Regions from separate parts of the Paenibacillus sp. FSL H7-0323 genome, predicted to be linked through region 2. Evidence: riboswitches for the same ligand, from Rfam matches in the RefSeq annotation. Region 2 holds a riboswitch; each other region holds the start of a gene.

Region 1 (11,059 bases), 3.3 Mb from region 2:
AGTTTGGCTCTTTAGTTGTGTAGTCATTAATAAAACCTCCTATGGTTAATTTATTATATTGTATTTAGACTCGTTCTAAATCTATATACAATTTAACACATCCTTTTGCTTTTTGCAACCACTCTGAAGATTTGCATGTTGCCGATTCTAGCATAACTTTTGTTATAACGCCTATTATCTCTGTCACACTCTGGATAACGTCCTCTTTCTAGACTTAAATCAAAGATATATTTTCCTCCGCCGTCTTCCCTTTCTGACTCCGGAAAAAAGCCCTCATCTCATCGCGTTTGCTCTTTGGACTTAAGACATATACAGTATCCCCTGGCTCAATGACGGTACTGCCATGGGGGGTGACAATGCTTTTATTCCGGATAATAGCAGTAAATAAGATATCATCTGGCAGTCCGATATCGGAGATTTTCTGCCCGGCAATGGGCATGTAAGGTTCAATTCCTATGTGGTTGAACTCGGAATCCGTCTTGCCAAGGGCGACCAGCTCCATCAGGGATGGCTGTGCTGAATCCTCTTGCCCCACCAGCTTCAACCGGGAAGCCAGCGGTGAAATGCTTGTTCCTTGAATCACTGCTGAGGTCAGCACGACGAAGAATACTACATTAAAGAACAGTCGCCCGTGGGGAAGATTAGCTAGCAGCGGATAGGTTGCCAGCACAATTGGAACGGCTCCGCGCAGGCCGGCCCAAGAAATTAGTGTTTTTTCACGAATAGAGAATCTGGAAAAGAGCAAGCTTATAAACACTCCTATTGGCCTTGCCACAACCATCAGAATGACGGACAGCAATATACCTTGCCAAGCCACCTCTGCCAGCTCCTGTGGAAATACCAGTAGACCCAGCAATATAAACATAAATATTTGCATCATCCAAGCAAAGCCATGACTAAAATTCATAATGGTTCGATGATACATCAGCTCGGAATTGCCAAGGGTAAGACCCATTACATAGACAGCCAGCAAGCCGCTGCTATGAACGAGTGCAGATAAGCCGTAGGTTAGGACAGCAAATCCAATTGCCAATACCGGGTAAAGTCCCGTAGAATCCAGGTTAATTCGATTGATAAGATATACTGCGACTTTACCAAGTACAATCCCTATCACCAAACCAACTGCCATCTCCCATATAAAGGACAGCACAAGTCCCCATATCGCCATATCCGGATGCTGAATCCATTCGATCAGCGATACTGTCAAAAATACCGCCATAGGATCGTTGCTGCCTGATTCCGCCTCGAGTGTCGAGGTCAGTCGTTTGTCAATATTCTTACCGCCTAATACCGAAAAGACCGCAGCTGCATCAGTCGAACCCACGATAGCTCCGAACAGAAAACTTTCTGCCCATGACACCTCAAGAATCAGCTTAGCAAACACCCCAACGATAGCTGTCGTTAACAATACGCCTACCGTGGATAAGGATAATGCCGGCCGAATAATAGGCTTGATATCCTTAATACTGGTCTGCATCCCACCTTCGAACAAGATAACAACCAGCGCAAAAATCCCGGCCATTTGTGTTAAGGAAGCATTGTTAAAAAAGATAAATTGACTCAGTACCATCCCCGCAGCAAGGAAAAGCACTAGAGCTGGCATTCCAAATTTAGTGGAGAATTTGGTGGAAAACACACCTACAAGTAAGAGAGCTGCCAGCAATAATATGATATTATCTGCAAGTTGGGTCACCGTTTATTCACTTCCCTTTCGCTTCTAGCTTAAAATATAAGCTTCCTTATTTATGTACGTTATTACCCTTATCCACCTCCTTTTGAGACATTGAATAATATAAGCAGGATTGAAGATTTCATCCGCTGGGGCTTATACTTAAAATAATTCCTTTCTACCCTACTCGTATTTACATATAAGGAGGCTGACTGTATATGCAATTGAGATTAATTAAACCTGCGGAGCTGGAGCAAGCCGCTCTTCTAGCCCATTCCATCTTTCGTAAAGCTGGCGACACTTCTATGAAAGAGCTGTTTCCGCTGATTTTTAGCCCTGGTTACACTCACTCTTATGCAGCCGTTGCCGAGGACGGTAACATCGCTGCTTTTATGGGATTGGTGCCCTCCACGATCTGCACTGGAGAAGCTCTCCTGAACGTGTTCTCCATCGGCGCGGTTTGCACAGATCCTGCTTATCGCGGCCAGGGACTAGCCGGTCAGCTTCTACAGCTATGCCAGACCCATGCTGCGAATGCCGGCGCATCGCTTATCTTTGTCTCGGGTGACCGCTCGCTGTATACCCGAGCGGGATGCGTACCGTTCGGCGGTACGCAATTGGCCGAGCTGAACGCAAGCTCGGCTCACGCACTTGCTGCCGCAGCAGGGGAAGAATGGACGCTGCGGCCCATGCAGCCGGGCGACTTCTTCGCCGTCAACCGGCTGCTGAATGAACGCGAAGCCGGACAGGTGTACAGTCCGGGTGAGCTGGCGCTGCTGCTGGGTGCCGAGGCTTACGCGGGTGTGCTGGGCTTGTCCCAGCGCACACTCGTAGCCGTGCGGGACGGCAGCATCGAGGGGTTCGCCGCGATGGCTGTGCCTGCGGCGGATGTGCCGGCGCCGAGCCCAGCGACGGCGGTGGAATGGGCCGGCCAGCCGCAAGCGGTAGCGGCGTTGCTGGCCAAGGCGGCTCTGTGCAGCGGCGTTGGCACGCTGCAAGTGCCTGTGCCGTGGCAGGAGCGCAGCCTGCTCGCGCTTCTGCGGGACGCCGGCGCCTCCTTAAGCGCCGGCGCGAACAGCGGGACGGTCTGCATCGCAGACCGGGAAGCGCTTTTGCGGCAGACGGAAGTATGCCGCAAGCGTAGCCTCGACTTGTCGTCTGTGGACGACAAGGAGCTGATCTCGCTGCTGTTTGATCCAGCGAGCCCGCTTCGCACCTCTGATTCCTTGGGGGAATCAGAGGCAATCCCTTTACCTTATATGTCAGGCCTCCATTTTATTTAAAGCACAAAAATAACCTCAGCGGGAGAATGATCCCGCTGAGGTTATTTAGTATGCTCTATTAACAGTTATATAAATTCAAATAATTGCTTATTCTCTGGAGTACACCTGTAGCTCTTGAATAGACCAATAATTCCCGCCGGCTCCGTTCTGTACAATTTTGACATACCTCGTCTTCACTTTAGAAAAGGATATCTTAGTAAGCTCTTTCGTACCTTTTCCAGACGTGAGTTTTTTCCAGTTTTGAGCATCGTCAGAAATATAGACTACATAGTCTCTTGGATAATCAAACGGTGATAACGTGCTATCCAAATCTATTCTTTCAATTTCATGTGCTTCACCCAGATCAATCTGAAAATACTCTCCGGATACCTGATGTTTTCCCGTATCCCAGCGCGTGCGCCGATCCCCATCGATAGCCAGACTAGGAGCTGATGCTGCCGTATTCACATTTGAGGATACCTTCCATTTAGTACGATCCAGAGGAACCAGTCCAGTGGCTGTAATCTGAACTTTATCGGACAGTAAATTAGAGCCGGATACCCTTACCGCGTAGGTATATAACGTCCCTTCACGTAAATTATGATCCGTATATTCTGTAAGCTTCACATCGGTGGCCACCACCTTCATTTCCCCGCCGCTACCTTCAGCGCGAAGCAGCTCATAGCTTGCTCCTGGTGCCTCCAACCAATTTAATTTTACAGCTAAACCTTTTGTTGCTGCGGCTTTGAATCCTTTAGGTGCCGACGGCTTTACTTCAGAGGAAGGCTGCAAAATATACTGCACAGCCTCTCCTGGAGCAAGGGTCTCCGTAAAGGTTAACGTAGGAGTAGCCTTTTTACCTGTTACATAACTTCTTGCTTTTTCATACGTATCCCCGTTTCCAAAACGTTCCCCTTCATACACCCCGTTTTTCGGCATAGTCACATTTACACTCACAGTTTGTGGAGTAGATTCAAAGTTAACGAAATTAACCAGCACCTTATTTGAGGTCGCTCCGCTTCCCGCAAGAGGCTTCAATGTAGAAGTATCCACGGCCCGAACATATACCAGCTTGTCGGCTAACACATCTTTGTTGGCAATTTGATAAGTTAGCGGAGCTCCATGTGTAGCATAGGCAAGACTGAGCCTTCTCATGATGCTGACACGTGAATCCTCATTTTCTTTTGTATAATAAATCTCTGTGGTCGCCGGATCATGCTCTTCTAAATTAAACCCGTATTTGAATAAACTGAAATCCTTAAAAAAAGCAGCATGCTGCACAAACATATCCGCATAACCAATATGTGCACGCATGATCCGGTCGAATACAGCCGCTGTCCGCTCCGTTGCCCCGTATTGATAGGCATCCACATGACTGTCCGAGGTACCAAATTCAGTGGTCAGCATTTTTTTGCCGAGTCCATTGTCTGCGCCAGTGAAGGTCTTCAAATTCTCAGTAAAGCTTCCTCCATTACTAAAAATATAAGAGTCGCCGTAGGAATGTCCATTGGTCAAATCCGTAACCTTCTCCAGCTCCATACGTTGCTCTGGATCACGTTCCCAGCCATCCGGATCTCCACATTCCTTCCCAGTTCCCTTCTGATTACCGCAAGAATCCTCACTGTAGCTCGGCCAATATGCCCAGCCCGGAGCAACAGTTTGTAAATGGGGCGCGATTTGCTTGCCCTTTTTATTTAGCCAGTCCGCAATCGCCAGGTTCACTGCCTTAGAACGATTGAATAATCCCGGCTCATTATCTACCTCATAATATTGAAAATAGGGGCTATATTGCTCAAAATAATCTGTCAGCTTTTTCTCCGCGTCAGCAGGCAACGATCCATCTGCCTTAAGCTTAATATCACCAGTATGCAAATACAAAGCAACCGCCTGCATGTTGTAATCCTGCAATACCTTGTAATATTCCATCATATCCGAGCAGGATCTCCCGACATCACTGGCACAGCTAGTACGCATCACATTCCCGCTATAAGCCATCCCTAGCCATTTGATAACATAAGGCAAGTGCGTAACTGCACCTTCATCGAAATAAAATTGTTTATTATTCACTACTGTTCCCGTCAGTGTATAGCTGCCATGGATAGGCTCAGAAATTGGAGCGTTAAGAGATTCTAAACGGAGATTATCCCAAGTCCACCAGGAATATTCGTCTTCTTTGTCACTGCAATATAAACAGCGAACCGTTTGCAGCTTCAATTCATTCGTTCCTATCTTCAATTGCTCCTTGGGAATATATAATTCATAGGTCTTTTGAAAGTTATATTCGCTTTCTGTGCCAGCAACGCCCGCAATTTGAATGATCCCCGACAATTGATGATTGGAGAACACACTCATTTGCGGCACGGATTTATAAGCATCCAGAATACCTACGCTAAATAAGACCCCATTCTCCGGGATCTTATTTAGCTGATAGGTGATCGTTAATTCCGGCTGGGTCTTTCCATTCAAGCCTGCAGGCAAGCTCTGAAGAGCCGATGATTTGAGCACCGAAGAAGTAACATTAAATTCCTTCTTGCTGCCAGAAGTGCCACTCGCAGCGAATTCAGCTGCTGAGCCATCATGTTGTCCCAGATTCCAGATCACAGTACCATCCGGTATTTCTGCTGCAGCATCAGTTCCTGCAGATAGTCTCGGTATATTGGCACCTACCTTATAATCGTTTGTCCTATTCGTTCCGAAGACAGAGACAGACAACAGAAACAAGACGGTTAATGCGGCGAATTTTAGTAATAACAGTAATGGTTTGTTTGCAGATATCTTATTTTTTCTATTAGATATTCTCCTCGTTATTCCCATCCATAGGTCCTCTCTTTCTTCCGGAATGTCTTACCCTATCGTTTCATTAGATTAAGGAAGGAACAATGCCCCTTGTGGAATTACCTGCTGCTTCTGGCTGGAACTCTCCCATAGCAAACGAAGATTGGCATCTCCTTCATTCTCATAATATTCAATTTGGATATCATAAAGCGTTCCGGCTGTGAGTGGGATACTTCCTTTATGAAGGGTTGCACTTTGATTTTTCCAATTGTCGATGATCAGCTTTCCGTCAATCCAGACACGGACTCCATCATCAGAGGATGCCGAAATCGTATATTTTTCACTGAATTTGGGTTTGAGTTTCCCTTTCCAGCGTACAGAAAAGTGATCTTCATTTATCTCTGAGGCAGGAGACCCGCCATGCCAATTAAAATCAATCTTACGGTCATTGCGGATAAGTACCGCTTCTCCCTCTAAATCAGTATTGTTATAGTATTCTCCAGTTAAACCCGTTAGGGTTACCGGAGTTACGGGTGCTATCGAAGGATCTCCTGTTGTGAAAACATAGTCCTCTCTTGATACTATAAACGAGTCTTTCATAAAGCTTTTAATTGACTGTAGCGTATTATTTTCTGTCAGTAATTTTCCCCAGGTCATCATATAGACCCATTTATTTTGTTTCTCAGTTAATACATCCGGGTTCGGCAGTTGCCCACTCTCCCCGATTCCGATAGGTTTACCCTCGGCCAATGCGAGCAGATCCTCATAGTAGGACTGTTTATAATCGTTATTGTAGATATCCGCAGCCAGAACATCGAGTTTATCCCCACCGGGATAATATGCAGCATATGGATCTGACCATTCATTCGGCGCATTCGGATTCCACACCCACAGTAGATTATTTAGCTTGTGTGTGTTTACAAAACGATCATAGACAATACTCCACAGCTCTGAAAAATTGTCCTTTTTCCCCCACCAAAACCAACCACCATTCATTTCATGGTAAGGTCGCCATAAGACCGGAACTCCGGCATCACGCAGCTGACCCAAATATCCAGCAACCTCGTCTAGATCTGAGATTAGCCTCTTATACTGAGCTGTCCCAGGTGTAACATAAGCATTAAATTTCTCTTGACTGAGACTTCTGTTTACATTGGACCACTCTGGAGAGGTTCCCGGTAAGCTCTGATGGAAGGTCATCGCTACAATGCCACCCTCTTGATGCCATTCAATTGCACTGTCTATAACAGCTTGCCGCTGTTCTGCGATCGTCTCTTCGGATTGATTATTAATCGCCCCTAATTCATAACCATGTAGAACAGCATTTTGTCCCGAAGTATTCTTCAGCTTATGAACCAGTTCATCTGGACTTTCTAGATAATCATGCTGGCCGGACAAGATCCCTTTGCCACGTAGATTTACCAAATTACTTAGCAGTTGCTTGGCTTCTTCAGAAGCCGAAGGATTACTTGGTATAGCCGGAGGTAGGGAGGAAGATACACTCATAGCCTTCGGAAGACTTTTAACCTCTCCCCAAGGCAGCAAGGAAAAAATAATAAAGACCGGTAACATAGTAAACAACAATCTGTTTTTCTTATAATATTTACGCAAATAAATCCTCCTTTCGGTAGCTGTACTGCCTCCACAGGTGTTAAAAACATACCTGTTATCGGACAATCGTCTTCTGACCTAATGAGGACTATAGCTTAGTAGCTCTGCAATAACGCAGAGCCACTAAGGATCGACCTTTAATTTTCATCAATCAGGAGACATCCGGAAGAAAAAGTGCACTTGCTGGAACTGTCTCTTTAGCTTGACTAGCACTTTCCCACATCAAGCGGACTCTCGCATCGCCTTCATTCTCGTAATACTCCACCTTGATATCATATAGCTGGCCAGCCTTCAGCGTTATAGTGCCCTTACGCTCAGTACCACTTTGCTTAGTCCAACTATCAATCACGGATTCCCCATTCACCCAGACACGGATACCATCATCTGAGGTAGTGTAAAATGTATATTGCTCATTATATAATGGCTTAATTTTACCGCTCCAACGTATGGAGAACCGATCAATCCCGAGAGCGGCATCCGGGGAGCCTTGCCGCCAATTGAAATCGATTATTGCATCAGTTCTGTTAAGAGCTGCTGCTCCCGACAATTGCATGTTGTTGTAATACTCTCCTGCAAGCCCCTTCGCGAGAGGAATTGCTGCCTCCCCCTCTTCTTTAGAAGGTGCCGGCGCTGGTGCGGCGCTAGGTGTCGGTGCCAGACCAGTATTTAATTTATCTCTGGTCAGGGTATAGTTGCTATTCATAAATGTTTTGATTGTGTCTGCACTGTTATTCTCGTAAAGCATTTTTCCCCAGCTCATCATATACGTCCATTTACTTTGCGATTGCTGAAGCTTCTCCAGATTAGGCATTTCACCATTTTCCCCGATCGCAATCGGTTTGCCTGCGGCTAGACTCAATAAGCTGTCATAGTATTTTTGCTGGTAATCATTTTCGTATATATCTGCTGCCAGAATATCTACTTTATCAGCACCTGGATAAGTTAGCGCATAAGGATCTGACCAAACATTGGGAGCATTCGGACTCCATACCCATAACAAATTATTTAATTTATGAACGTTAACAAAACGGTCATACATAATATTCCATAGTTTAGAAAAGTTATTTTTCTTCCCCCACCAGAACCAGTTCCCGTTCATTTCATGATAGGGTCTCCAAAGCACCGGAACGTTGGCATCGCGCAAGCTTTTTAAAGAGACGGCCACCTTATCAAGCTCAGCGATCAGATTGTTATATTGCTTGGTACCCGGTGTAACGTAACTATCGAACTCACTCTGGCTAAGTGTTTTTTTCACATTATCCCAGTCATAAGAGGTGCCCGGCAGGTTAGCATGAAAAGTCATAGCTACGATCCCGCCCGCTTTATTCCAGTTGATGGCGCTGTTCACCACATTTTGACGTTGCCAAGCCATCGTTGCTTCGGACTGGCCACTGATCGCACCCATTTCATAACCGTGAAGAGCCGCATATTGTCCGCTGGTTCCCTTCAGCATATTGTTAATTTCATCTGGACTTTCTAAATAGTCATGTTGACCGGCAATAATACCTTTTCCTGAGATCGAGTAAAAATAGTTAAGCAGCTTTACTGCTTCAGGTGAGGCACCTGGGGTAACTGGCGTTCCAGAATTTGAAGCAGCTATGACAACAGACGGCGAAATTCCAACAGCAAGCGGAAGTGCAGTCAGAAACAGGACGAGTGACAGAAATGCACCAAACAATCGATACGTACGGTAAGCTTTCAAAATAATCTCCCTTTCGGTAGCCAGGCTGCCACTCTTTCGAAGGCCCTATAGCTTTGCGTCCCTACCTTTCGATAGGTTTGCCTTTTCAATTTAAGAGAAATAATCTCTCTTACCGTAAGTATCGACGACAATTAATGATATATTTAGTGTTTTTATGACTTTTTTTGATAATTGAGTCAATTTACCTGTTTCAAGAAATTTTGAATTGGTTAAATAGATAGGTTAGACCTATGAAATGAATTGTTGTAGTTCTATATCATTCCAGTCTAAAGTAATACGTATGTTATCTTCTTCTACTAATTCAGACCCCGTCTGTACCTCTATAAACTCAACATCCGTCAAAGCAAGGATCGCGTGCTTCGTTCCTTCCGGTATACGTACCACGTCCCCAGCCTTCACATTATGTTTTTTCTCATTCAGCACAATACTTGCTTCGCCGCTGACGATTGTCCAAATTTCACTACGCTTGCGATGTAATTGATAGCTGATATTATTCCCCTCGGATATAAAAATCCGTTTGGTCAGCACTTCATTGCCTTCATCATATTTCACATAATCAATAACTTTGTAATGACCCCAACGGCGTTCCTCGTACATCGGTCTTTGTTCAAAGGTCTTCAGCACTTCTTTAATCCGTGGGCTCTCAGCTTTATGGGTAACTAGAATCCCGTCCGGGCTAGCCGCAATGATCAGATCCTTCGCACCAATTACCGTAATCGGAATGTCCAGCTCATTAATCAAGCAAGTCCCCTCAGAATCCGCCGTCACAAAACCTTTTCCTACATGCTTGCTGCTCATTTCCTCTGTCAGCGTATTCCACGTTCCAAGATCCTTCCAGAATCCATCATACGGCTGCACCACAATATGTTCTTCTTTCTCCACCACTTCATAATCAAAACTGATGGAAGACAATAGCTTATACTGCTTCTGCAATTCTTCATATCCTAAAGGCAACCCTTTACGCTGCAAAATATCTAACAAGTACCCTAAGCGGAAGGCAAACACTCCGCAATTCCACAAGGCATTTTGCTCGATGAGCTGTTCTGCTTGTATGCGGTCAGGTTTCTCTTGAAAGTGACTCACCTTCATAAAACCATTTTCCCCCGCCTCTTCGGTGGTAGGAATAATATATCCGTATTTCTCTGAGGCATGTTCAGGAACAACACCCATTAGAGCCAGATTTGCTCCACTTTCCAGCATGGTCCCCTCAAGCATAGCTATGGTATCGAAAAAAGATGCTTCTACATAAGGGTCAACAGGCAATATTGCTACCGTCTCCGCTGGAGAAACACCTGCCACTGAATAAAGATAGGTAGCTGTTAAGGCGATAGCCGGAAAAGTATCCCGACGCTCCGGTTCAACGATAATCGGCACATGACTTCCCAGTTGGCTTTGTATCATTTCTACTTGGCCACGGCCGGTGGCCAGATAAGATGATTCTGCCATCCCTGCTTCCTCCAGCTGTCTCCAGACACGTTGTACCATGGATTCTGGTTCACCTTGAGGGCTTTCAAGTACCTTTAGAAATTGCTTTGAACGTGAGTCGTTGGACAACGGCCATAACCGTTTACCTGAACCGCCTGATAGAAGTACCATTTTCATAGAATGAACCCTCCTTGAATTATGGAAATCGAGCATATTTGAATTGTTATCAAAACGTCAGCTTCCACTTAGCCTTATTTCGAGCGGATGCACTAAAAAAATTTGTTAGGTAGAAACCACTCCAAGGGATTTTGGACTTCCGATCGCTGTTATCCTCAGATTTCCTGATTGAACCGCTTCTCGCGGTAGAAATCCGAGGATAGCATATGCTTTCGAAGCTAGCTTTCCTACGGAAATCTTTCGGGCGAACACTCCGTTTCTACAGTTCCAAATTCCCTTTCCGTTCTTAACCTAACCAACTTCTTCTTAATACTTGATCCGTGCGTACCGGGCTGTACCAGCCGGAAGCAAGCACGTTTTTCTAAAGATTTGTTTCTGCTCTGGGGGAGGCAGCTGCAACTGCAATAACTGTAAGAACAACTGCAACTACAAGAGCAA
Region 2 (11,059 bases):
ACAGAATTCTGGTAGTGGATGATGAGGAACGCATTCGCCGCCTGCTAAAGATGTATCTTGAAAAAGAAGGTTATGAAATCGATGAAGCGGAAGACGGAGAAATCGCTCTTCGTAAAGCAACAGCAAATGACTACGGTCTAATTTTGCTGGATGTTATGCTGCCTGGCATCGATGGGATGGAAGTGCTGACAAGACTCAGAGGAGTGAAGTCAACACCGGTCTTAATGCTTACAGCTAAAGGCGAAGAGATCAACCGTGTCCAAGGCTTTGAGATGGGCGCAGACGATTATGTTGTGAAGCCCTTCAGTCCACGTGAAGTCATTTACCGGGTGAAGGCTATTATGCGCCGTTCTTCGGCAACTGCTTTCTTGTCCAAGGAGAGCAATTCCAGCAATAACATTGTATTTACTCATCTTATTATTGAACATGATGCTCACCGTGTGACTGCTGGTGGTGAAGAAGTAAGTTTGACACCTAAAGAATATGAACTTCTGCATTATTTGGCTATTTCGCCTGATAAAGTATTTTCTCGTGAAGAACTGCTTAAGGATGTCTGGAATTATGAATTTTTCGGAGATTTGCGTACTGTAGATACTCACGTAAAACGTCTTCGTGAAAAACTGAATAAAGTATCACCGGAATCTGCAGCGATGATTACGACCGTATGGGGCGTAGGCTACAAACTAGAGGTACCTAAATAAGTGAACTTCTGGAGAAGTCTTGTCGGCAAACTGTGGGTTACGATCATCTGCCTGGTCGCTGTCGTGCTTATTACCTTGGGGTTATTTTTGCTTCCCTACATAGACAGTAACTTTGCCAATTCCGGAGATATCAAACGTTTATTTATGTATACTTGTATGATCGGATTTTCTTTGACGACATTTTTTGCATTGTTTTTGTTTACCAAAATTACTCAGCCGATGCAGCGTGTCATTGAAGCTGCGAATAACATTCGCCGGGGTGAATACGGAACAAGGCTTACGCTTGTCACAAGTGATGAAATTGGCCAGTTGGCTACTTCCTTTAACCACATGGCTGAGGAGCTTGAAGAGAACATTCGCAGTCTGCATCATGAGAAGGGGCATCTGTCTAGCGTACTGCGCAGTATGAGCGATGCTGTGATCACCTTTGACATTGAAGGGCAGATTATTTTGACCAATCCGCATGGCCAAGCTCTGCTAGAGAGCTGGAGCGATTTGCAGTGGGAACATGCGAGTGATGCTGAGCTCCATCCCGAAACGGCTGAGAGCAGTGTTCCTCCTCCCCTGCGTCCTTTATTTTTAAGCACCTTGAAGCAAGGTGGCGATGACCGCTCCAATGTACATGTACGGCAGGGCGTCTGGTCTGTTCATATGGCACCGTTATATTCTGAAGGCAGCATCCGGGGAGTAGTTGCTGTACTGCGGGATGTGACGGAAGAGGTGCGTCTGGAAAAGATGCGCAGAGACTTCGTAGCTAATGTCTCCCATGAAATCCGCACGCCATTGTCGATGATGCAAGGGTACAGTGAGGCTTTATTGGACGGGATGGCTTCATCCCCCGAAGAAAGCAGTGAGCTGATCCAGGTCATTCATGACGAATCGCTGCGTATGGGGCGTCTGGTTAAGGATTTGCTTGATCTTGCCCGAATGGAAGCCGGACATACGGATATGATGAAAGCTCAGGTGGACATGAACGAACTGCTGGAACGAGTCTACCGTAAATTTTCTGTACGTGCGAAAGAGCGCGATATCCATCTTCACTTACAACAAGAGAGTGATATTGCTGTTCTGAAGGCGGCGGATGAGGATAAACTGGAACAAGTCTTAACCAATTTACTCGATAATGCTTTTCGCCACACACAGGGTGGCAAAAAAATCACGGTTCATACAGGAACTTGTGTATTAGAAGGCCGTCGTTATCTTGAGATTAAAATTCAGGATGAAGGGGTTGGAATTCCACCAGAGGATCTGCCGTATATATTTGACCGCTTCTACAAAGCTGATAAGGCGCGTGTACGGGGAGAATCAGGTGGAACGGGACTTGGGCTTGCGATTGTTAAAAATATTGTAGAGTCGCATCACGGGACCATCTCAGCTTCAAGCAAACTAGGCGAAAGTACAACCTTTACGCTAAGACTTCCTGTCGAAAAACAGTAATTCCAAACACAATGTGTGATAGCGCCTCTGACAGCAGAGGTGCTTTTTGTTGAAACAAACACATTAATCTTGTTCATCGTGGAACATATCTTGTAGGTTTTGCTTGGGAGGGCATAGAATGATTTTATCTTTAGACCAAGGTACTACCAGCTCACGAGCCATATTGTTCGATACGGAGGCTAAATGGGTCTCACAAGGTCAATATGAAGTTAAACAATCCTTCCCCCATCCAGGCTGGGTAGAGCATGACCCTGAGCAAATCTGGGCGTCACAGCTCGCAGCGGCAAGAGATGCGATTGCGCGGGGTGGCATAGCAGTTGAGGAGATCTCTGCCATCGGAATAACCAATCAGAGAGAAACAGCTTTAATCTGGGATAAAATAACGGGCAAACCGATATACCCTGCGATTGTGTGGCAGGACAGGCGTACTGCAGAGCAATGTGAAGAACTTAAAAGTAAAGGGCTGGAGCAAGTTATTGCGAGCAAGACGGGCCTTGTTGTAGATGCTTATTTCTCAGCTACCAAAATCTCCTGGATACTGGATCATGTGGATGGCGCCCGAGAGCGGGCGAATCGAGGGGAACTTCTAGCGGGGACGATCGACAGCTGGTTAATTTGGAGACTTACTTGCGGAGCCGTACATGTCACGGATGTTACCAATGCCTCACGTACGATGCTGTTTAATCTTCATGAACGGTGCTGGGATGAAGAGCTAATGGAAGAGCTTCGTATTCCGCGTGTCATCCTGCCAGAAGTAAGAATGTCTGGCGGCGAATTTGGAGTAGCAGACAAACAGTGGTTCGGGGCGGACATTCCAATTCGCTCTGTACTTGGAGATCAACAGGCCGCATTGTTTGGACATACTTGTCTAGAACCCGGCAGTGCCAAAAACACCTATGGTACAGGCTGTTTTATTCTAATGAACACAGGCACAGAAGCTGTAGCCTCCAGTCATGGCTTGTTGACCACTGTAGCTTGGGGTATGGGAGATGAACTCTATTATGCCCTAGAGGGCAGTGTGTTCGTGGCCGGAGCGGCTGTTCAGTGGCTGCAGGAGGGTCTTGGTCTTATAGAGGAGCCAGCAGGCTCAGAAGATAAAGCACGGGAAGTAGAGGACAGTGAAGGGGTTATCGTTGTGCCTGCGTTTACCGGACTCGGGGCACCCTATTGGGATATGTATGCCCGTGGAGCCATATTTGGCCTTACTAGAGGCACTACCTCAGGACATCTGGTACGAGCTACATTGGAGTCCTTAGCCTTTCAATCTAGAGATGTAATAGGAGCTATGGAAAAAGACGCAGGCATGCCATTGACCGGCCTTCGTGTGGATGGCGGAGCTGTGCGTAACGATTTGCTGATGCAATTCCAGTCTGATATCCTGGGCAGTGAGGTTACTAGAACAACCTATGCGGAGACAACAGCTTTGGGTGCGGCGCTTCTGGCCGGGTTAACGTCCGGAGTCTGGACACGTGCTCAGCTAGAGAGCTTCAACAAGGCTGAGAGGGTCTTCTCGCCTGAGATGGGTATAACTGAGCGGGAAGGTCGTTACAACGCCTGGAAGGACGCTGTAGCGCGTACCATGGGTTGGGAGAAGCATGAAGGATATCAGTGATAAAGGGGCTGTATATATCTATGGTTAACGGCACCGAATCTGATCTGCCGGGTGGACTATCTAAGCCGGCGCTTCGAGCCCTGCATGGGGCTGGATATGTTCAGCTTCAACAATTCAGCAAGCTTACTGAAGCAGAGCTTCTGCAGCTACATGGATTGGGGCCAAAGGCGATCGTCCTATTACGGAGTGCTCTCGCGGAAAAGGGGCTCACCTTTGCAAGTAAGTCCTGATGTTGCGTTCATATTTATATTAAAAAACGGCAAGCTTAGGTGAATCCCTAGCTTGCCGCTTTTTGTTATACAGCTCCTAATATTCAATAACAAATGCTACATTTTGCCAACCGGCGCCCACTGTCCAGAACAGGACTTTATCACCACGTTCGATCTTTCCAGTAGTTACAGCTTTATGTAGAGCAATAAATGGGCTGCTGGTAGAGGTATATCCGAATTCATCCCCTATGTATACCGCTACATTGCGATCAATGCCGACTTTCTTACACATCTCTAAGATATTAGGCAATGAAAACTGTGAGAAGCAGGCTGCTTTAATGGCTTCAGGCGCGATATTGTTGTTAGACAGTAGAGTACGAATAGACTCAGAAGCAGCATCTATGCAAATGGAATTATCAAAAGGAATAAACTTCACATTAAACTCTCCAGCCGCTACACCTTGTTTACCCAGTTTAGCCAGGCCTGCGCACGGGAACTTGGAATTATCGCAAACACAAGGATCCGTTTGGTAGATAGAGTCAATGAAACCGACCACATCCTCAGCTTGTTCAAGAATGACTGCCGCCGCTGCATCACCGAAGTTAGCGTAATAGACTGGATCATTCTTATCGGTATGAGGGGTTACATAATCGGAGCCGATGACCAACGCTCGTTTAATCCTAGGATTCGCTTGCATCTGACGGCTAACCTGTTCCACAGAAGCCGTCATACCCGCACAATTAGCATTACTGTCAATGCAGATCGTATGGGATGCGCCTTTGATCAAACGGTGAATCATTAATGAGTTGGTAGGAAAGATATACTCAGGAGTTTGACTTGCATAGGCAATAAGGTCGATATCGGCACCTGTGAGACCACTTTTCTCCAGAACATTCCTGGCAGCCTCAAAAGCCATCGTAAGGGAATTCTCATCCGCATCCTTAATACTATACCGTGTAATACGACCTAATGCGGATAATAGACCTCGAATATCAATGCCTTTTTCGTCAAAATGCTTAATGAAAAAGTCGTTACCAACTATATTGCTGGGATGATAGATATCAATGCCTTTAATACGAATTCCGGTCATAATACGCCTCCAGGAAAGCAGTAAAATGTGGCCTACATATTAAGATTAAAAGATCTAGACTGTAACCGCAGAAATGATCTCGATGTTATCGAGTCCAGCTTTACGGCCAAGACGGGAAAGCTGCATTTTGAGGATCGGGTTATTTTCAAGCGTTAGATTTACTTTTACAAATCCATCATTCTTAAACATTACAAAGCAGCTTTCTAAAAGAGGTACAACATCTGGTGCAGTTACATTTAGCTTTCTGCAGTCGATTTTTAGTTCATAGTCAGCTGGAGTAATTGGATTGATAGTTTGTTGATAAGCTTGAATAGATTTTAGACCATCTTCTTCAGAAAATGTTCCATCTAACTCAATGTTAATAACCTTGTTTGTAGTGTCTGTCTTCAAAACGAAACTTCCCATGCCTAAATCTCTCCCATAGATTGAATTTGTCCAAAACAGTTCGACTGCAATATCCAGCCATGTATATCCATTTAGCTGTTTTATAAAAGTCAAAATTCGACACTATACAGCAAGTAATGGGATATTCCGACTCTATTATAGGCATATTTTTCAAGTGTATGCAATAATAAAGTCGAATTTTGTATATTGTTGTCGAACTGTTGGGTTATTGGATTTCTTCTATGGTTGCAAGCAGGATATTAAAAGCTGTGATGATTCTAGGTGCCCCTATAACGGGTACTAAGTGTAATAGAATACCTTTAAGCTGTTCTACGGTAACTCCAACACGAAGGGCCATGACATAATGAACGCCCAACTGTTCGAATTGACCCATTGAAATTAAAGATGAAATGACTGCGATTTCCTTCCAGTCAGGGGCTATAGTATTACGTTGAAAAATATCGCCATAGGCATTCCCCATAATAAATTCAGCCAAGTCAGGGAAGTGGTCTTTAATTGGAGCTAGTGCTTTTGCGCCATAGTCTCCTGATAGATTCGTGAAGTGGTTGAGACCACTGTTGATATTTTCCTTCATGGTTAGCCTCCTAGTTTAGGTTCAAAGTACGGTGTGCAGTCGGAGGGACTTCATCACGGTCTGTTAGTAGTTCAATAACGGCAACATGGTTTAGAGCTACCGCATCTTTAATTGCAGCTGTGAATTCATCCGCAGTCTCACATTTGTAGCCTTTAGCACCTAGAGATTCAGCGAATTTCACGGCGTCCATTGGTACTTCATATAGAGTTCCATCGATACGACCTGTGGTTTTCTCCATACCCTTAAGAGCCATATCTAGTTGCTTATTATTGACCACGATAAAGATGACAGGGATATCTTTGCAGACAGCGGTGTTAATCTCAGCGCCGAGCATCATGAAACAACCATCACCTGTAATGCAGAGGACAGTTTCTTCAGGAGCTGCAACTTTTGCACCAATAGCCATGCCGATCGAATTACCCATGCAAGCAAAATACGCATCAAAAACAAAGCTGCCCGGTTTCTTAACCTTGTACCATTTTGCAGCGTGGAATCCATGACTTCCATCATCAACGAAAATTGAATTATTATAAGGGATCAAATCACTTAAAGTGCTCATTACCGAAGCAAGGGAAAGATTCTTGAGGGTTGGAAGCTCTTCTGAATAATCCGCATCGGCCAAAGCCTCACGTTTGGTGATTGTGCTTGGGTCAATATGATTTAGGCAGTGCACCAAATTATCGCGCAGGTCCCCAGTGACCGGTATCGTTTTGGACAATAGTATTTTTCCGACAAAGGTTGGATCAATATCAAATTGAATTAAAGTTGCTGGATGATTCTCCCGTTTAAGATTACAGATGGTCATATCACTTAAACGTGATCCAAGCACTATAAATAAATCGCTTTTATTCAATAAATCGTCCCCGTGGGTCGAACCGCCAACGCCAATAGGACCATGATAGAGTGGGTGATCCCAGACTATAGCCCCTTTTCCACCTGGAGATGTTACTACAGGAATATTAAAAGTTTCTGCGAGTTGAACAAGCTCTTTATGTGCTCCGGAGCGGTTAATTCCTTTACCCGCAATAATCAAAGGATTCTTAGCAGCTTGAATAGCATCGATGACTCTATCGATATTAGCTTGACTAATTAGAGATTCTCTTTCTGGGATTACTATATTGCATTCTTCCAATACTTCAGTTTGTACATCAAAAGGAATACAAAGATGAACAGGACCCCGTTTGGTCAGGGCCACAGAAATCGCATGATTAAAAATAGTACCAAAGTGATCCCCACGTTCAACCAATTTACTGAACAAGGTGGCAGGTCTGAACATATCAGCTAAATCAGCCAGAAAAGAGGTGGAGTCCTGACATTGAGGAATTCCAAGCTCTGTAATGGATTGGTGGCCGGTAATAAATAGGACAGGTAGGTTGTTAGCTTTCGCATGTGCTGCTGCTGTAAGCAGGTTAGTTCCCCCAGGACCCGAAGTACCAAATGCTACGCCTAGGTTACCCGTTTTCAGCGCATACCCTGCTGCTTCGAATCCGGAGCTTGCTTCATGTCTGCCGGGAATAAATTCAATACCGTAATCCACCATCTTTAGAACTATTGGACAAATGGATTTGCCAATGATCCCAAAAGAATGGGTGACTCCAAGGTTACGTAGTGCTTCCGCCATGTAATCTGCGACTGTCTTCAAAAGAAACACCTCACAAGTTTTTTGATATATATTAGTTATTAATCTACCGAATAGATACGATAGATCAATATACTCAAAAAGTAAAAACCTGTGCTCTATAGTAAGCACAGGTTGGTGGCATAAGGCACCGCTAAGACTGAACAATAGTTCAGCCGTCCTGGTTCCTCTGCAACCTGGCAATCATGGCCTCAAACGAAAAAATGAGGCTGTAGATCCATGGTTTTGCGTCATCCTCTTTCGAGGATTTTGCCAATATTAATTTATAGTTGATAAGAATAATTTTCCTTTACAATATATTCCTCATTAATTTTTGTCAACATAATCCGCTAAAAAAACTCGAAATTTGACGAAAGTCTTGTCCAAGAGATGAAGTTTTGCCTCGCGAAAAAAACTGCCACCTAAGACTCAGCTTAGGTGGCAGTTGATAGTTTTGAACTAGAATTTAAAGATATGAATGGTTTTTTGCAGATTAAATACGGCCTGGGTCATTTTTTCCGTTTCTTCTGCAACAGACTGCAGGGCATTAATCTGTTCATTCATAGCCGCCGATACCTCTTCCGTGCCAGCAGCAGTTTCTTCGGTGATTGCTGAGATATTCTCAATTGCACTGGAAATTTTCAAGGCACTTTCTAGCATAAGATCACTCTCCGCAGAGAATGAAGAGATTTGCTCGGTAATGTACTGCACGCTTTGTACAATTTGTGCGAAAATATGGGCAGATTGAGTGATCATTTCATTCTGAACCTGCACAACCTCTTCATTGATGGCAATATTATCGATGGCTTGTTTAATATCTGACTCAATGCTGCGGACCAAGCCGAATACTTCTTTTGTGGATGCCGTAGATTCTTCAGCAAGCTTGCGAACCTCTTGAGCTACAACGGCAAAACCCCGACCATGCTCTCCGGCACGAGCAGCTTCGATGGAGGCATTCAGTGACAGCAGGTTGGTCTGCTCAGCGATCTCTGTGATGGTCTTGGTGATCATCGTAATCCCGCGGGCATTTTGTGAGAGAGCTTCAATAGTATCAGCCACTTTTTGTGTAGCCTCTATGTTTTTACGCATGCCTTCAGCCTGTGTATCTACGGATTGGCGCCCTTGCTCAACAAGTTCTAAGGTATGTATTGAACGTCTGTTCATTTCTTTGGTGGAGTTCGTATAATTGGATACTTTGGTCTCAATGTCTTTAATGGATTCTGTCATATCAGCGATATCCGTAGATATTTCATTTGCACCAAGAGCGAGCTCAGTAGAAGAAGAGGCTACTTGTGCCATGACAATCTTCAGGTTCTGGTTCTTATCTTCGATTCCGCGGCTTGCATCCATAACTTGACGGGTGATCTGCGATGCATCGGTCAGAATCTTCTTGAGCTTATCAATCATTGTGTTAAAGGAGCGGCTTACGTCACCCATTGAACCATTTTCGTCCGCTCTGCTAGTGAAATCACCCTTTGAAATACTGTGAGATACATTAGCAATATCATCAAAAGATGATGTAAGCGTTCTCTCCACGAAGCGAGCAACAGGTAAAGTCAGACCTGCAAGAACAACTACTAGTATAATTCCTACGAGAAATTGACCTAGAATCATTAACGTAACTAAGACAGGAATAGCAAACAGTGCGGCAACGAGGTAACATCCGGCAACAATTCTTTGTTTTAACGGAAGTTTGTGCATCCAGCTCATTGGTAAAATGTCCCCCTTATTAAATTTTATGTAATGGTGTTATTATAGGGGATTTATAGGTCATTGGTCTATAGAGAAGTGTCATAAATCTTCTTTAAGTAGTAGATATTTAGAATTCATGTCAAAATTCCTCATATATTGTGGAAATTGTTTTAATAGCAGACTTTACCATCCCTACTAGTTCGTTAGGAGCTAAAACAATAACTGAAGGAGAGAAAGAGAGTACGATACGACAGGCAGATTCTATAGCATTAAACTCGGCTTCCACGTTCATCCACCCAGTATTAGCAGAGGGTTCTACTAAAGTTATAGTTACATATCTTTCACGTTGTAATTCTTTAAGAATAGACTCATTCACCTTTAAGTTCACTACATATTTTGGCAGTGCTGCTTTGAAAGCTAAAGTCGATTGTTCCCAGTAGCTTTTTAAATCAAAAGCCTCAGGTCTGACAAATGATTCATAAGTTGCGTCAGCTTGTATTAATCTCGACACGCGAAAAGTCCGCATTTCACCCTCGGTTCGTGCCACTACATACCAAACTCCACGTTTTGCGACTAACCCGAGAGGTTCAATGAAACGCTCCCTCATCTCGTCATTCCGTGGGTAAGTGATCTTTACTTTACGGTCTTCCCAAACAGCTTCCTGCAGGACAGAAAGAAACGGGTACGTCTCGTCGGAAGGGTGCCAGCTGGCACCATCAATATGAATGCGCTGGCTCAGGTAACTGGCTGGATTATTCGGCCTGGATGGGGAAGCAGCCTCCAGCTTAAGCACGGCAGAAGAGAAGTCGTTTTGTATACCCAGATCTTTTAAGATTGAGGAGTCTGCGGACAGCAGCAGAGTAGCAATTTCTGAGGGCTTCATACCCGTTAAGGAGGTCCGGTATCCTTCTGTGAGCATCCAACCTCCTTCGCGTCCCCGTTCGGCAAGAATCGGTATTCCCGCTGTACATAAGGCTTCCATATCTCTAAACACAGTTCGTTCAGACACTTCTAAGGTCTGGGCTAGCTCACGGGATGTCATCTTTCCACGATTTTGCAGCAAAAGTAAGATGGATAACAAACGATCGGCTCTCATTAAGGGACACTCCTCCTCCTAATAAATGTTGGCTAGTTCTTAATTAATTATTATATTATATATGTCAGTTGATGTCATATTAAAGAATTATACTATATAAGGTAAGGATTAAATGCAGAACATTTAGAGAAAAACAAGTGTAGAAAGGATTGAGAACATGACTTTAAAAGGAAAAGTAGCATTGGTCACCGGAGGCAGCAGAGGTGCTGGTAGAGGAATTGCATTGGAGCTGGCAAGGAAAGGTGCATTCGTTTATATTACGGGCAGAACGACAGAGGCTTCTGGCATAGAGCATAGCAAGCGGAGCATTGATAACGTACTTAGGGAAATAAAAGCGGAGGGAGGGTCCGGCAGCGCCATACGATGTGATCATACAAAAGATCAGGAGACAGAGGCGGTCATTCGCCAGATTGCTTCAGAGCAAGGAAAGCTTGATATTTTAGTCAATAATGTATGGGGCGGCAACGATTTACCTATTGAGCAGAAGTCTTTCTGGGAGCTTCCTACAGCGCATTGGGACAATATGTTTAATGCGGGTGTGAGGGCACAGTTGATAACAAATTATTATGCAATACCATTAATGCGTGAGGCAAAAGCTGGCGGTCTAATCATCCACACAACCTTT
Region 3 (11,059 bases), 2.0 Mb from region 2:
GGGCTGGGCTAGCTTTATGGCTCCACTTGCGATGAATAACCCTGACCCGATGTTGACTAAACAGCTGGAACGAAGCTTTATTTCGGCCGACCCTATTATCGCTAGAGAATTTGCGGAAGTTACATTTTTTTCGGATCATCGAGAAGATCTGCCTAAAGCGACAGTGCCTACACTCATATTGCAATGCTCGGATGATAGTATCGTTCCTATAGAAGTAGGAGAATATTTACATAGACATATGAATAATAGTACGCTCCGGTTAATGGAGGCCAAGGGCCATTATCCACATATTAGCCATCCCCAGGAGACCATTACTTTGATTAATGAGTACCTTGGGTGAGATGGAGAAGATTATGGTGTTGAAAGGATATTTAGACAATGGATGACCGGTTAAAATATGCGCCATGCGGATATGTTTCCATTACCCATGAAGGAATGATCCTCGATGTGAATCAAACCTTTTTGGATGGGATGGGATATCAGCAGGTTGATTTGGTAAATAAACATTTTGAATCTATCATGTCTACGGCCAACAAGCTTATTTTTCATTCATACTTCTATCCTTTTATCAATCTGAATGGACATGTAGAAGAGCTATTTATCAATTTGAAGGACAGCAAGGGGCAAGCCGTGCCTTACTTGTTAAATGGTAGACGCCTTGAATGTGAAGGTGTAGAGGTCATTGATTGTATTCTCGTACAGATGGGCAAACGTATTGATTATGAGCTAGAGTTACGATCTGCGAAGAAGCAAATAGAAGAGGCGTATTGGGAAAAAGATCAGGCGCTGGCAAAGCTCAAACAAATTCACCTGGAAATCGAGCAAAAGCAAGCTGAGTTGCTGGAGATGAATGCCGTTTTAGTAGAGCTATCTACTACAGACAAGCTTACTGGATTAAAGAATAGAAGGTTCCTGCAAGAAAAGCTGGAAGAGCAGATTGCAGCGTATCACCGTGATCAGGCGCCTTTTTCATTATGTATTCTAGATATTGATCACTTTAAAAATGTGAATGACACCTACGGTCATCAGATGGGTGATTATGTCCTGGAGAAATTAGCGAGTATCCTGAAGTCCCAATCACGTAAAGAAGATATCGTAGCTAGGTATGGTGGTGAGGAGTTTATCCTTCTGCTGCCTAATACAGATTCATCGGATGCCACGGCTATAGCTGAGAGTCTACGACAATTCATAGCCAGCTCCACTTGGGAGATTGGCAGCATTACGGTAAGCATTGGCATAGCTACCTTTGAAGCAACTGATACAGACATCACTCTTCTGGAAAAAGCTGATCAAGCGCTTTACGTTTCTAAAGAACAGGGGAGAAATGGCGTTACGCATATTATGGATTTGAGTGAAAAGCTTCTTTAATTGGAGGCTTTTTTTGTTATTTATAAACGATACATCCTCTTTGCTCTAATTGCTCTAAAATGTCTGTTCCCTTCAAGCTGTGATTCCATCTTAAATCCAGTTTCTCTAATCGTCCAAGTTGTAGAATCGAATCCGGGATTTTTTGCAGATTATTATCTCTTAAATCAAGCTCAACGAGGCTGTTTAATTGACCTATTTCCTCAGGGAGTTTATTCAGTTTATTTTTTCTAAGGTTCAGTCTTCTTAACTTGCTTAAATTACCGATAGATGAAGGCAGCTTAGTGATTCGATTATCACTTAAATCGATTATCCGAAGTTCTTCTATAGAATCCAAATGATCTGGTAACATGACCAGTTGATTACCATAGAGATGGATCTCTCTTAGGCCTTTTATTTGTGTGATCGAATCAGGTAAACGTTCCAGCTGATTATAATAAAGCCGCAATTCAATCAGACTGCTCATTTCGCCTATACGGGTAGGCAATTGCTTGAGATGATTATCTGTTACGTTCAGATACTTGAGCTTCTGGAGATTACAGAGCTGCTCCGGCAGCTGTTCGAACTGATTATTGCTTAGGTATAGAAAAGAATCCAACCCCTGCAATCCGCCAATGCTCTCCGGCAACACCTTCAGCCGATTATGGCCTAAATCCAGCATTCTTAGGTGAACTAAGCGACCGATGTTCTCGGATAAGCGTTCGATTTCATTGCCCGCATAATTTAGTACCTCTAATTCGTCATGAAGGAAGAGCTGATCGGGAATCTCTTTAATATGATTGTTGTACATGCTCAGTTCTAGTAGCGGATTGCTCTCAAACACGACATCTGGCGTTTCAATAAGTCCTTTTCCGTCAAAATTATATTTCATGAATGGATCTCCTTTGTAAATCGTATTGGCATCAAGCCTATGTGACAACGTTACGATAGAATATAACAGGATGATGATTTATTATCAGTATGTTGGCATACAAAACTATGGAATGTGTTAGAAAGGAATAATGAGATGGAAGCTTCTTTTTGGACTGGCACTCGCTTTTTTCAGGGTTTACCCTCGGAGAAAATCGAGGCGGTCTCAGGATTATTCACTTATAAGGCATATTCTAAGGGAACCCTGGTGTTTGCAGAATCAGATCCGGGGGATCATGCCTACATTATCTATTCGGGGATTATAAGGGTGTATGCTACCACGAAAGGGAAAGAGCATACCGTAGATCTTTTTGGAAAAGGCGATTTCTTTGGCGATCTGGAAGTGATCCATCCCTCCAATATAAGAGTGCTGTCTGCGGTGGCTATGAATGATACTGTATTATTTGAGATTAAACATGAGCCTTTTAAGCAGATGCTTGCCGATTACCCGTTGATTAAGGAGCAATTGATGCTGCTGCAAATGGAGCGTTTATTTTTATCGAATCGGTTATTACATGAAATGAAATTTCATGATGCGAGAGCGCGTGCGATCTTTACGCTGAGAAGACTATACCAAAGATTTGGAGTAGAGGAGCAAGGCAAACAGAGGATTGATCTTCGATTGACCCATCAGCAGTTCGCGGATATGATCGGAACGTTAAGGGAGACGGCTACCCTTGTGCTTAAAGATCTGCAAGAGCAAAAGATTATTGAGATTCAACATCAGCAGATCACCGTGTTAGACCCGGCGTATTTACTGGAGTATACGGATTTCGATTGAGAAGAGCCGTTCCGGGATTCAGAGAATCGATTATTAAAGGGGTTATGAATGTGGCTTGTAATCATTGTGTAGTAAGAGATCTGAATTTTGAAATCAAGGCTCATGGTGAGCTTAATCTTAGGGTTTTACCTGAGGTTATTCATCACTTGAGTAGAAGTAATACGATACATAAGGTGGAAGAAAATGTGATTACAGTTAAGGAGGCTGGGGTGCGGGATTTTCTGGATTTCTGTAATGACCATATGGAGTCGGAGCAGGTTGAATTCCGTATAGATGACCAAACATGGAGACCTCTATCCGAATTACCCACTGTACTTGATATGGAGTGGATTGATGAGGTTATCACTAAGGGTCTTGTTACTTGCTACTTCCAACCGATTGTGAACGTAAGGGAAGAGATTTTTGCATACGAGCTCCTATCCAGATTTAAAAAAGAAGACGGATCTCTTATCTATCCTAATGAGATTTTTGCGGCGGCACGGAATCGTGGGCGTTTATATGCTTTAGACCGGTTATGTAGAATGACGGCTGTAAAATATGCTGCACCCTTAAATAAAAAAACGTTTATTAATTTTATCCCAACGTCGATCTACGCTCCAGAGTTCTGCTTAAGATCAACCGTTGAACTGGCCAATCAATTAGGCGTCGATCCTTCTCTTTTTGTCTTTGAAGTTGTTGAGACGGAGAAAGTGGATGATCTCGCTCATTTGAAAGCTATTTTGACATATTACAAGGATCGGGGATTTGAATACGCTTTAGATGATGTTGGTGAGGGCTTCAGCACGATCGAGATGTTATTGGAGCTTAAACCCCATTACATGAAGCTGGATATGAAATATGTTCAGGGTGTGTCCAGCGATCTGAACAAACAGAAAATAGCAAAGCAATTTTTAGAAAAAGCTTTAGAAATCCAATCCGTTCCTTTAGCAGAAGGTGTGGAGTTTAGAGAGGACTTTGAATGGCTTAAGCAGAGTGGTTATCAGTTGTTTCAGGGTTATTTATTTGGAAAGCCTGATCCTATTCCCAAACAGTAATCCTAATGAGTATATATCCGTCCAGAGGATGAGATGAATTTCAGGTCAGAGTCTGAGTACAGCCAACCCCCGGGGTTGTATAATTTAGGTAATTTGAAAAGGGGGACGGGATGGATATGAAATGGCATCAATTTGTAACGCGCTGGGCAGATTCTAGGGGCTTTGATGGACGAGAGATTGATTATCAATGGCCTTCTCCCTCATTTCCGGTCATCAGTATTCGCAGTAATCTAGGGCGATACTCAGGTCAAGCGTATGGTCGTGGAGGTAAACCCCGTGTGAAGACAGCCGTTGGATTAATCGCTATTGGAGATGTAGCTGTCGGATTGATTTCCATAGGTGCGATAAGCGTGGGCGTATTATCCTTAGGAGCAATATCACTGGGAATGTGGTTAGCGATCGGAGCAATAGCACTTAGCTGGCTTGGCTTCGCAGTGGGAGCGATTGCGATTGCAGGCGTGGCTGTAGGAGCGATCGCAATCGCGGAAAAAGCGTTGGGGGCCATCGCCATAGGGGATACGGCGTTTGGTGCGATAGCGATAGGCAGGATCGCTGGGGGTGCCATAGCTATCGGACAATGGGCATATGGTGTAATCGCAGTTGGCGAACATGGTTTCGGATTAATTCCCGTCACGGGCGATGTGTGGAATTGGTTCCGGGGTTTGTTTGGATCGGAGAGTTAAGTAGACCTACAGTCCTAAAGGATGCCCTTCTCTTCCGGGATAGTCGATAAATAATATCTATCACATAAGAAAAACTAATTGCAATTACCTATACTCATTTCATACCAATTAATCATGCGATCCGATCTAGGCTTATGTTACTCTTTGAATGTATTCGAAACTTCATAGGCAAACCTATGGAAATGTAGGGACGCAAAGCTAAAGGGACTAAGGTTATCATAACTATTGTCAGCCAGCTGCCAAAGAGTGTGTAACGCTTTTTGTTAAAATATAAGAAAGTATAAGTTATACACCTATACTTAATATCTTATATTTCTCGCTTAAACGCTTACCGTCCTTATAGGACGCCGAAGGCGTTTATGCTTGTTAAGGTTTAATAAAAATTAAGTCTTAATTTTTAGGCGACTTTATACGCAATCAAGCTACTCTTTTGGGGTAGTTTTTTTTATGCCCATTTTTGGGCACTGGAGAGATTCATATAACATCTGGGGGTAAGAAGAGATGAAGAAAATGATTGCGATCGCTACATCGGCGGCCATGTTGGCCAGTTTTTCAAGTGAGGCAGGTTATGCTTTAGCAAGTGAGGTAAGCAAGGTAAATGTAACAAAAACAGTGGCGCAAAGTAAGGTTAACTTATTAAGCAACGCTTCGGTTATTCCGTTTGAGCTGTACGGCAAGGATGCTCTAAATGCCTATAATGAGGTTTTTAGAATGAATCCAGCAAATATTAAATCCATCACAAATAACGGTGGCAACTACTCAGGCTCGCCTATAGCTAAGGCTATGGATGGGGATATGAGCACGCATTGGGAGACTGGCAAACCGAATAGTTCAACGTTTACGAATGAGGTTGTGTTTGTTTTCAATGAGTCCACTGAATTAAATAGAATGGTATACGCGGCTAGGCAATCCGGTGCGAAAGGTAAAGGTTTTGCTCAAGAATTTGAGATCTACGGCTCCACTACCGATGCGGGTGATTTTACGCTCGTGTCTTCTGGAGAATATACAGGCTCAACCGGTGATGTAGTGGAGATTCAGTTCGCACCTACGGCTTTTAAGAGACTTAAATTTGTCTTCAAAAAAGCGAACCAAGATTGGGCGAGTGCGGCTGAGTTTTCTTTTTATAAAGAGGATAGTGTTTCTGCTAAAATGAAAAATTTATTTACAGATGATACCTTGAGCCAAGTTAGTGCTGCTTTTGATACGGCAGAGAAATTAACAGCTTTAGAGAATGAAGTGCAGGCACATCCACTGTATGCGCAGTTTAAAGAAGAGATAGAAAATGCAAAGATCCTTTTGGAGAACCATCAGGTAGAGGCAACGGCAGCCAAGGTTTCGAAGCTAAAAGGGTATGGAACAGCCTATGAAAATGCCTATAGCCAAGCTTATAGAATGCCGAATGCAAACGTATCAAAAGTAACGGTGAACGGTGGAAGCTACCCAGGTACGAAGCCTGAATATATGCTGGATGACCAGCCCACTACGCATTGGGAAACGAACAAAAACAATGATGCAAGCTTCACGAATGAAGTTGTGTTTGAACTAGCGCAAGCGGAAGTGCTGGACAGAGTAGCTTTTTTGGCTAGAGATAACCGCAAAGGATTCCCAGAGGCTTTTGAAATCTATGCATCAGAGACGAGTAAAGGAGAGACCTTCCAACTTGTATCTAGCGGAACCGCGATTAGTACCAATGACTTTCTGGAATTTAAATTCGAACCGACGAAGTTTAAAAGATTAAAATTTAAGTTCACAAAAGCTAATATCAACAGACCTTTTGCGGCTGAATTTAGATTTTATACAGAAGATAAAGTAAGCGAAGCTGTAAATGGTATTTTCACAGATGGAACGATGAGTGCAGTTGTGCCTGCTTATAATAGCGTCGAAGCAATCAACGAATTAGAAGAAGCGGCAAAAGTACATCCGCTCTATCCAATCCTGAAAGATTCTTTGGATTTAGCTAAGAAGCTAGTGAATGGTGAAGTTCAAACCGAAGGCACCATCATTGAGGCGGAACAACGTGGAGATATGAAAAAGCATGCGCAGGAAAACCTGAGAATTGGTTTTGGTACGAACAACCAGCCTACAGGTCTCGTTGCAATGCCTGGAGATACGATCAACGTTTATGTGGACGCAGCTTCTAACGATAAGCTACCTTCTTTAGTCTTTTCTCAACAAGAGGCCGCTTGGAATGTTTGGGCTAGAGGTGTGCAATTGCGTCCAGGTAAGAACATTATAACCGTTCCTGAATTTGCTACGAATAGTTATTATGCACATGAAGTGACTAAGGGCGGTACAGTGTATATCGTCAATCCATATACAGCTGAGGAACAAGGGAAAGCGCCATTGATTCGCTTCGAAGGTTTAGAAAAGATTCCTTTTATGACCAAGACCACGGATCCAGAACAATTCAAAACCTTCTTAATCACATACAAACAAAGACTGGACGAAGATAAAGCGGCTCATCCAAATGTTCAAGATCGTAAACTCATAGATGTGGTAGAAATGTCCAGCGATCATGTTATTTTCACAGGAACGGCGACGGAGGCGTACAACAAATATATTACGCAAGGAAATAACCCGCTGGACACCGTAACTGGGTATGACACCTGGATGAAGAGTATTTTTTCCTTCTATGGCTTGGATGGCAGTAGTGAGATTCATGATGCCAAGCTAATTCGTGAGAATATTCGCTTGATGCAGCCTTATGGTGCGATGTATGCAGCGGGAGATCATACAGGGATCCAACTTGGAACAGTAGGAACCATGTTAGGTGATTTTAACAAAGCCTATCCGGGCTGGGGACTGAATCACGAAATTGGGCATCGCTTGGCTATGGGTGAACGGGAATATGGCGAAGTAACTAATAATATGGTGTCTATGTTTATGTCTGTCGCAGCGAATTCGATAGATAATCGTATACCGTATGAATCAGATATCTATAAATATGTCCTCGAAGAAAATAAAGTGGTTATGAATCAGCAGGGCTTATTTGCACAACTCGGAGCCTATTGGCAGCTGGAGCTGGCACATCCGGGATACTGGACAGAGCTAACCAAGCTATATCGGGAGCGGAAGGTCACCCTTACCAACGGTGACAATTCCAAGCAGCAGTATTTGGTGGAGTTCTCCTCCGAAGTACTGGGATTAGATTTAAGCAGCTATTTTGCCAGACATGGCTTCACTGTGAATCCTGAGACAAAAGCGAAAGTAGCCAAGTATCCGGCACCGCAAAAGTTATGGTATTTAAATAACTCGGTGATTAATTATGAGGGAACTGGAATAGCGGATAAAAATCTGGCCATTAAGGTTAATATCACACCTAACACCACGGCTAGAACGAACACGTTAAGTTTCAGTATAGATAAAGAGCTTAAGCAAGACTTTTTAGGATATGAAGTGTATAGAAATGATGTGTTAGTTGGTTTTACAGGAACTGAGCAATTTGTGGATCAGAATGTAGATGTGAGTATCAACTATACGTACAAGATCGTCGGTTATGATAAAAAGCTGAACCCACTGAAGCCCGTACAGGTTAAAGCCTTTAAGCCAGCCTTGTCTGTTGAAGATCAGCTCACTTTAAAGCTTAATCAAACCTTTGATCCGATGAGCTATGTAAAAGCGGCTAACTATCTAGGAAATGATATTACTGCAGATGTCTCTCTGAAAGCCAATAACGTTGATGTAACGCAAAAAGGCAACTACGAAATTGTATATGAAGTGAAAAGCGAAGGGGTTACGGAAACGAAAACCACACAGGTTACGGTAACGAGCGACTACGCCTATATTTCCGATCTCAATGCCAAGTCAGTCGTTGTAGGCTGGGGTGAATTAAAGAAAGATAAAGCCGTTTCCGGAGGAATCATAACCCTTGTTCGCCAAGGGTTGGCTGCGACGTACGCGAAAGGGATTGGTGTTCATGCCAACTCTGAGGTAGTTTACGATATTGAAGGTAAGGGTTACGACTTCTTTGAAAGCTACATTGGGATTGATCAAGCCATGAAAGGGAAACCTTCCTCGGCTACTTTTGCAGTGTATGTGGATGGAGAACAGAAATTTGAGAGTGATGTTTTCCGGGCAGGAACAGAACATCAATTTGTGAAAATCCCTGTGACTGGCGCAAGAGAGGTGAAGCTGGTTACAACAGATGCTAAGGATGGCAATGCTTCAGACCATACGGTATGGGCGGATGCGAAGTTCTCGAATAATTCAAGCAAACCTACCATTACAGTACCGGAAGAGACAACCTTCGTTAAGCTGAACAGCGAATTTGATGTGTTGAGCGATGTAACAGCTTTTGATACGGAAGATGGTAACTTAATTGGAGCCGTTGAAGTGCATTCAAATGGATTCACATCAAGCAAAACAGGGACTTACAACGTCGAGTTTTCAGTTACAGACTCAGATGGGAACTCCGCTGTGCAGGCCAGAAAGATTGTTGTATACAGCGCTAGTAAATACCTGAGTGATATAGATTGGCAATCGGCAAAAACGGATTATAATGTGGTTCGAAAAGATAAGGCTAGCTCTAACAATCCGATTAAGCTGCTGGTAAATGGCGAGGTCAAAGAGTTCGCTAAGGGCTTAGGAACCCATGCCAGCTCTGAAATCGTGTATAATCTGGCAGGTGCAAACTATGAATATTTTGAAACGTATGTAGGGGTTGATAGAAATATCCCTGAGCAAAGCAACTCCAGTGTAATTTTCAAAATTTTTGCCGATGGGGCAGAGGTTTATAACAGCGGACTGATGAAATTTGGTACAGAAGCCAAGCTTGCGCGGATACCTGTTAAGGGTGTAAGTGAATTGAAGCTGGTGTTAGATAATGCAGGTAACGGAAATGCTTCAGATCACGGTGATTTTGCTGATGCGAAGTTTATGATCTTGAACAATACACCAGAGCTTACCATACCTAAATCTGTCTCAACCAAAGTGGGTCAAGCGATTGATATCAGTGAAAGCTATTCCGCAATGGATTCGGAAGACGGTGAATTGACGGCTCAAGTGAAGGTCACAGGTCAAGCGCAAGTTAAATTCAACCGGGCTGGAAAGTATCCAATCACTTACACAGTAACAGATAGTGATGGAAATACGACCACGAAGATTAGAACTATAGCCGTAGTAGACATGACGGACTTTACGTATCTGACGGATTACGACTGGAATTCTACTCAGAACAGCTATACTGCACCTTTGAAGGATAAATCTATTAGTGCAAATACGCTGAGATTAACAGATGAGAACAATCAGGTAGTGTCCTATGAAAGAGGAATTGGAGCGCACTCTAACTCGACGATTGTATACAATCTAAGCGACAAAAACGCGGACTATTTCACTTCCTATGTAGGTGTAGATAGACAAATGTACGGTTCTGTTGGTTCGGTGAGCTTTGAGGTGTTTGTCGATGGAGAGAAGAAATTCGATAGTGGGGTCATGGGTTCGAGAGATCCGCAGAAATTCATCGAATTGGATATTAATGAAGCAAAAGAACTGAAATTAGTCGTCACAGACGGGGGAAATGGCAACGGATCTGACCATGCTACATGGGGTGGAGCCAAACTACATTTCGCGAATGGAGATCACTTATTCACTAGAGATCTCGAACAGGCGATTGCAGCGGCTAAAGCAATTTCTCTAGAAGGCTTCACACCTGAGAGCATCGCGGCATTTACGTCCAGCCTCTCGATAGCAGAGACAGTGTTGGCTAACTCTTCTGTTACGCAAAGTGAAGTAGACGAAGCTGTAGCAGCGTTGCAACAAGCAACCGAAGGTTTGGTCCAAATAGATCTTACGCAAGTGATTACTGTGGCGGACCCGTATTTAAGTGCTTCGATCAAGACTACATTGGGCGTAACTGGAGAATTAACATTAGGTGATATGAATAACCTTACAATGTTAACTAGCGAAACCAGAAGAGCCAGATCCTTGGAAGGTTTGCAGTACGCGAAGAACCTAGAGACACTTGATATTACTGGAAATGAAATTACAGATTTCTCCCCATTACAAGGATTAACTAAACTAACGAGCTTATTGGCCGACCCACAAATGGTAGAGGTAGGAGAATTTAAGGGACCTGTAGTTGAAGTGGCCAATCTGGTGAAAGGGCTCGATGGCAGCAAAGTGATCCCTAATTCGGCTGGGGTAAGAAACACTAGAACATCTAAAGAAATTGTGTTTGATATGAAGGAATGGGCTGCTAATCCGGATGTGTTCACTATTGACCTATCAAACGAGGAGAAAGGAACTTACATGCTGGGGTTAACTTACCAAGTCGCAGGTAATCTCGTGCA

Evidence for each region. A riboswitch is a leader RNA that binds a small molecule or an ion and turns the genes downstream of it on or off. The one in region 2 is predicted to bind cyclic di-GMP.
Region 1: it holds a riboswitch for cyclic di-GMP, as region 2 does, so the genes downstream of both, MHH89_RS26910 (glycosyl hydrolase) here and MHH89_RS12425 (thiamine pyrophosphate-binding protein) in region 2, are expected to answer to the same signal.
Region 3: it holds a riboswitch for cyclic di-GMP, as region 2 does, so the genes downstream of both, MHH89_RS21315 (NPCBM/NEW2 domain-containing protein) here and MHH89_RS12425 (thiamine pyrophosphate-binding protein) in region 2, are expected to answer to the same signal.

What each region holds. Positions count from the first base shown of each region.
Region 1 is NZ_JBBODB010000001.1:6,034,264-6,045,322, reverse strand. It holds gene MHH89_RS26935 (Dps family protein) at 1-27, opposite strand, end outside; gene MHH89_RS26930 (potassium/proton antiporter) at 215-1,693, opposite strand; gene MHH89_RS26925 (GNAT family N-acetyltransferase) at 1,888-2,952, shown strand; gene MHH89_RS26920 (discoidin domain-containing protein) at 3,040-5,745, opposite strand; gene MHH89_RS26915 (glycosyl hydrolase) at 5,797-7,317, opposite strand; gene MHH89_RS26910 (glycosyl hydrolase) at 7,469-9,019, opposite strand; cyclic di-GMP riboswitch class I at 9,032-9,111, opposite strand; gene MHH89_RS26905 (sugar phosphate nucleotidyltransferase) at 9,248-10,621, opposite strand.
Region 2 is NZ_JBBODB010000001.1:2,710,629-2,721,687, reverse strand. It holds gene MHH89_RS12460 (response regulator transcription factor) at 1-701, shown strand, start outside; gene MHH89_RS12455 (ATP-binding protein) at 702-2,138, shown strand; gene glpK (glycerol kinase GlpK) at 2,257-3,750, shown strand; gene MHH89_RS12445 (DNA-binding protein) at 3,771-3,980, shown strand; gene MHH89_RS12440 (ketoacyl-ACP synthase III) at 4,057-5,049, opposite strand; gene MHH89_RS12435 (hypothetical protein) at 5,104-5,454, opposite strand; gene MHH89_RS12430 (carboxymuconolactone decarboxylase family protein) at 5,660-6,028, opposite strand; gene MHH89_RS12425 (thiamine pyrophosphate-binding protein) at 6,039-7,679, opposite strand; cyclic di-GMP riboswitch class I at 7,835-7,931, opposite strand; gene MHH89_RS12420 (methyl-accepting chemotaxis protein) at 8,106-9,356, opposite strand; gene MHH89_RS12415 (helix-turn-helix transcriptional regulator) at 9,478-10,434, opposite strand; gene MHH89_RS12410 (SDR family NAD(P)-dependent oxidoreductase) at 10,592-11,059, shown strand, end outside.
Region 3 is NZ_JBBODB010000001.1:4,718,243-4,729,301, reverse strand. It holds gene MHH89_RS21345 (alpha/beta fold hydrolase) at 1-340, shown strand, start outside; gene MHH89_RS21340 (sensor domain-containing diguanylate cyclase) at 379-1,368, shown strand; gene MHH89_RS21335 (leucine-rich repeat domain-containing protein) at 1,385-2,236, opposite strand; gene MHH89_RS21330 (Crp/Fnr family transcriptional regulator) at 2,372-3,055, shown strand; gene MHH89_RS21325 (EAL domain-containing protein) at 3,052-4,089, shown strand; gene MHH89_RS21320 (hypothetical protein) at 4,206-4,772, shown strand; cyclic di-GMP riboswitch class I at 4,930-5,016, shown strand; gene MHH89_RS21315 (NPCBM/NEW2 domain-containing protein) at 5,274-11,059, shown strand, end outside.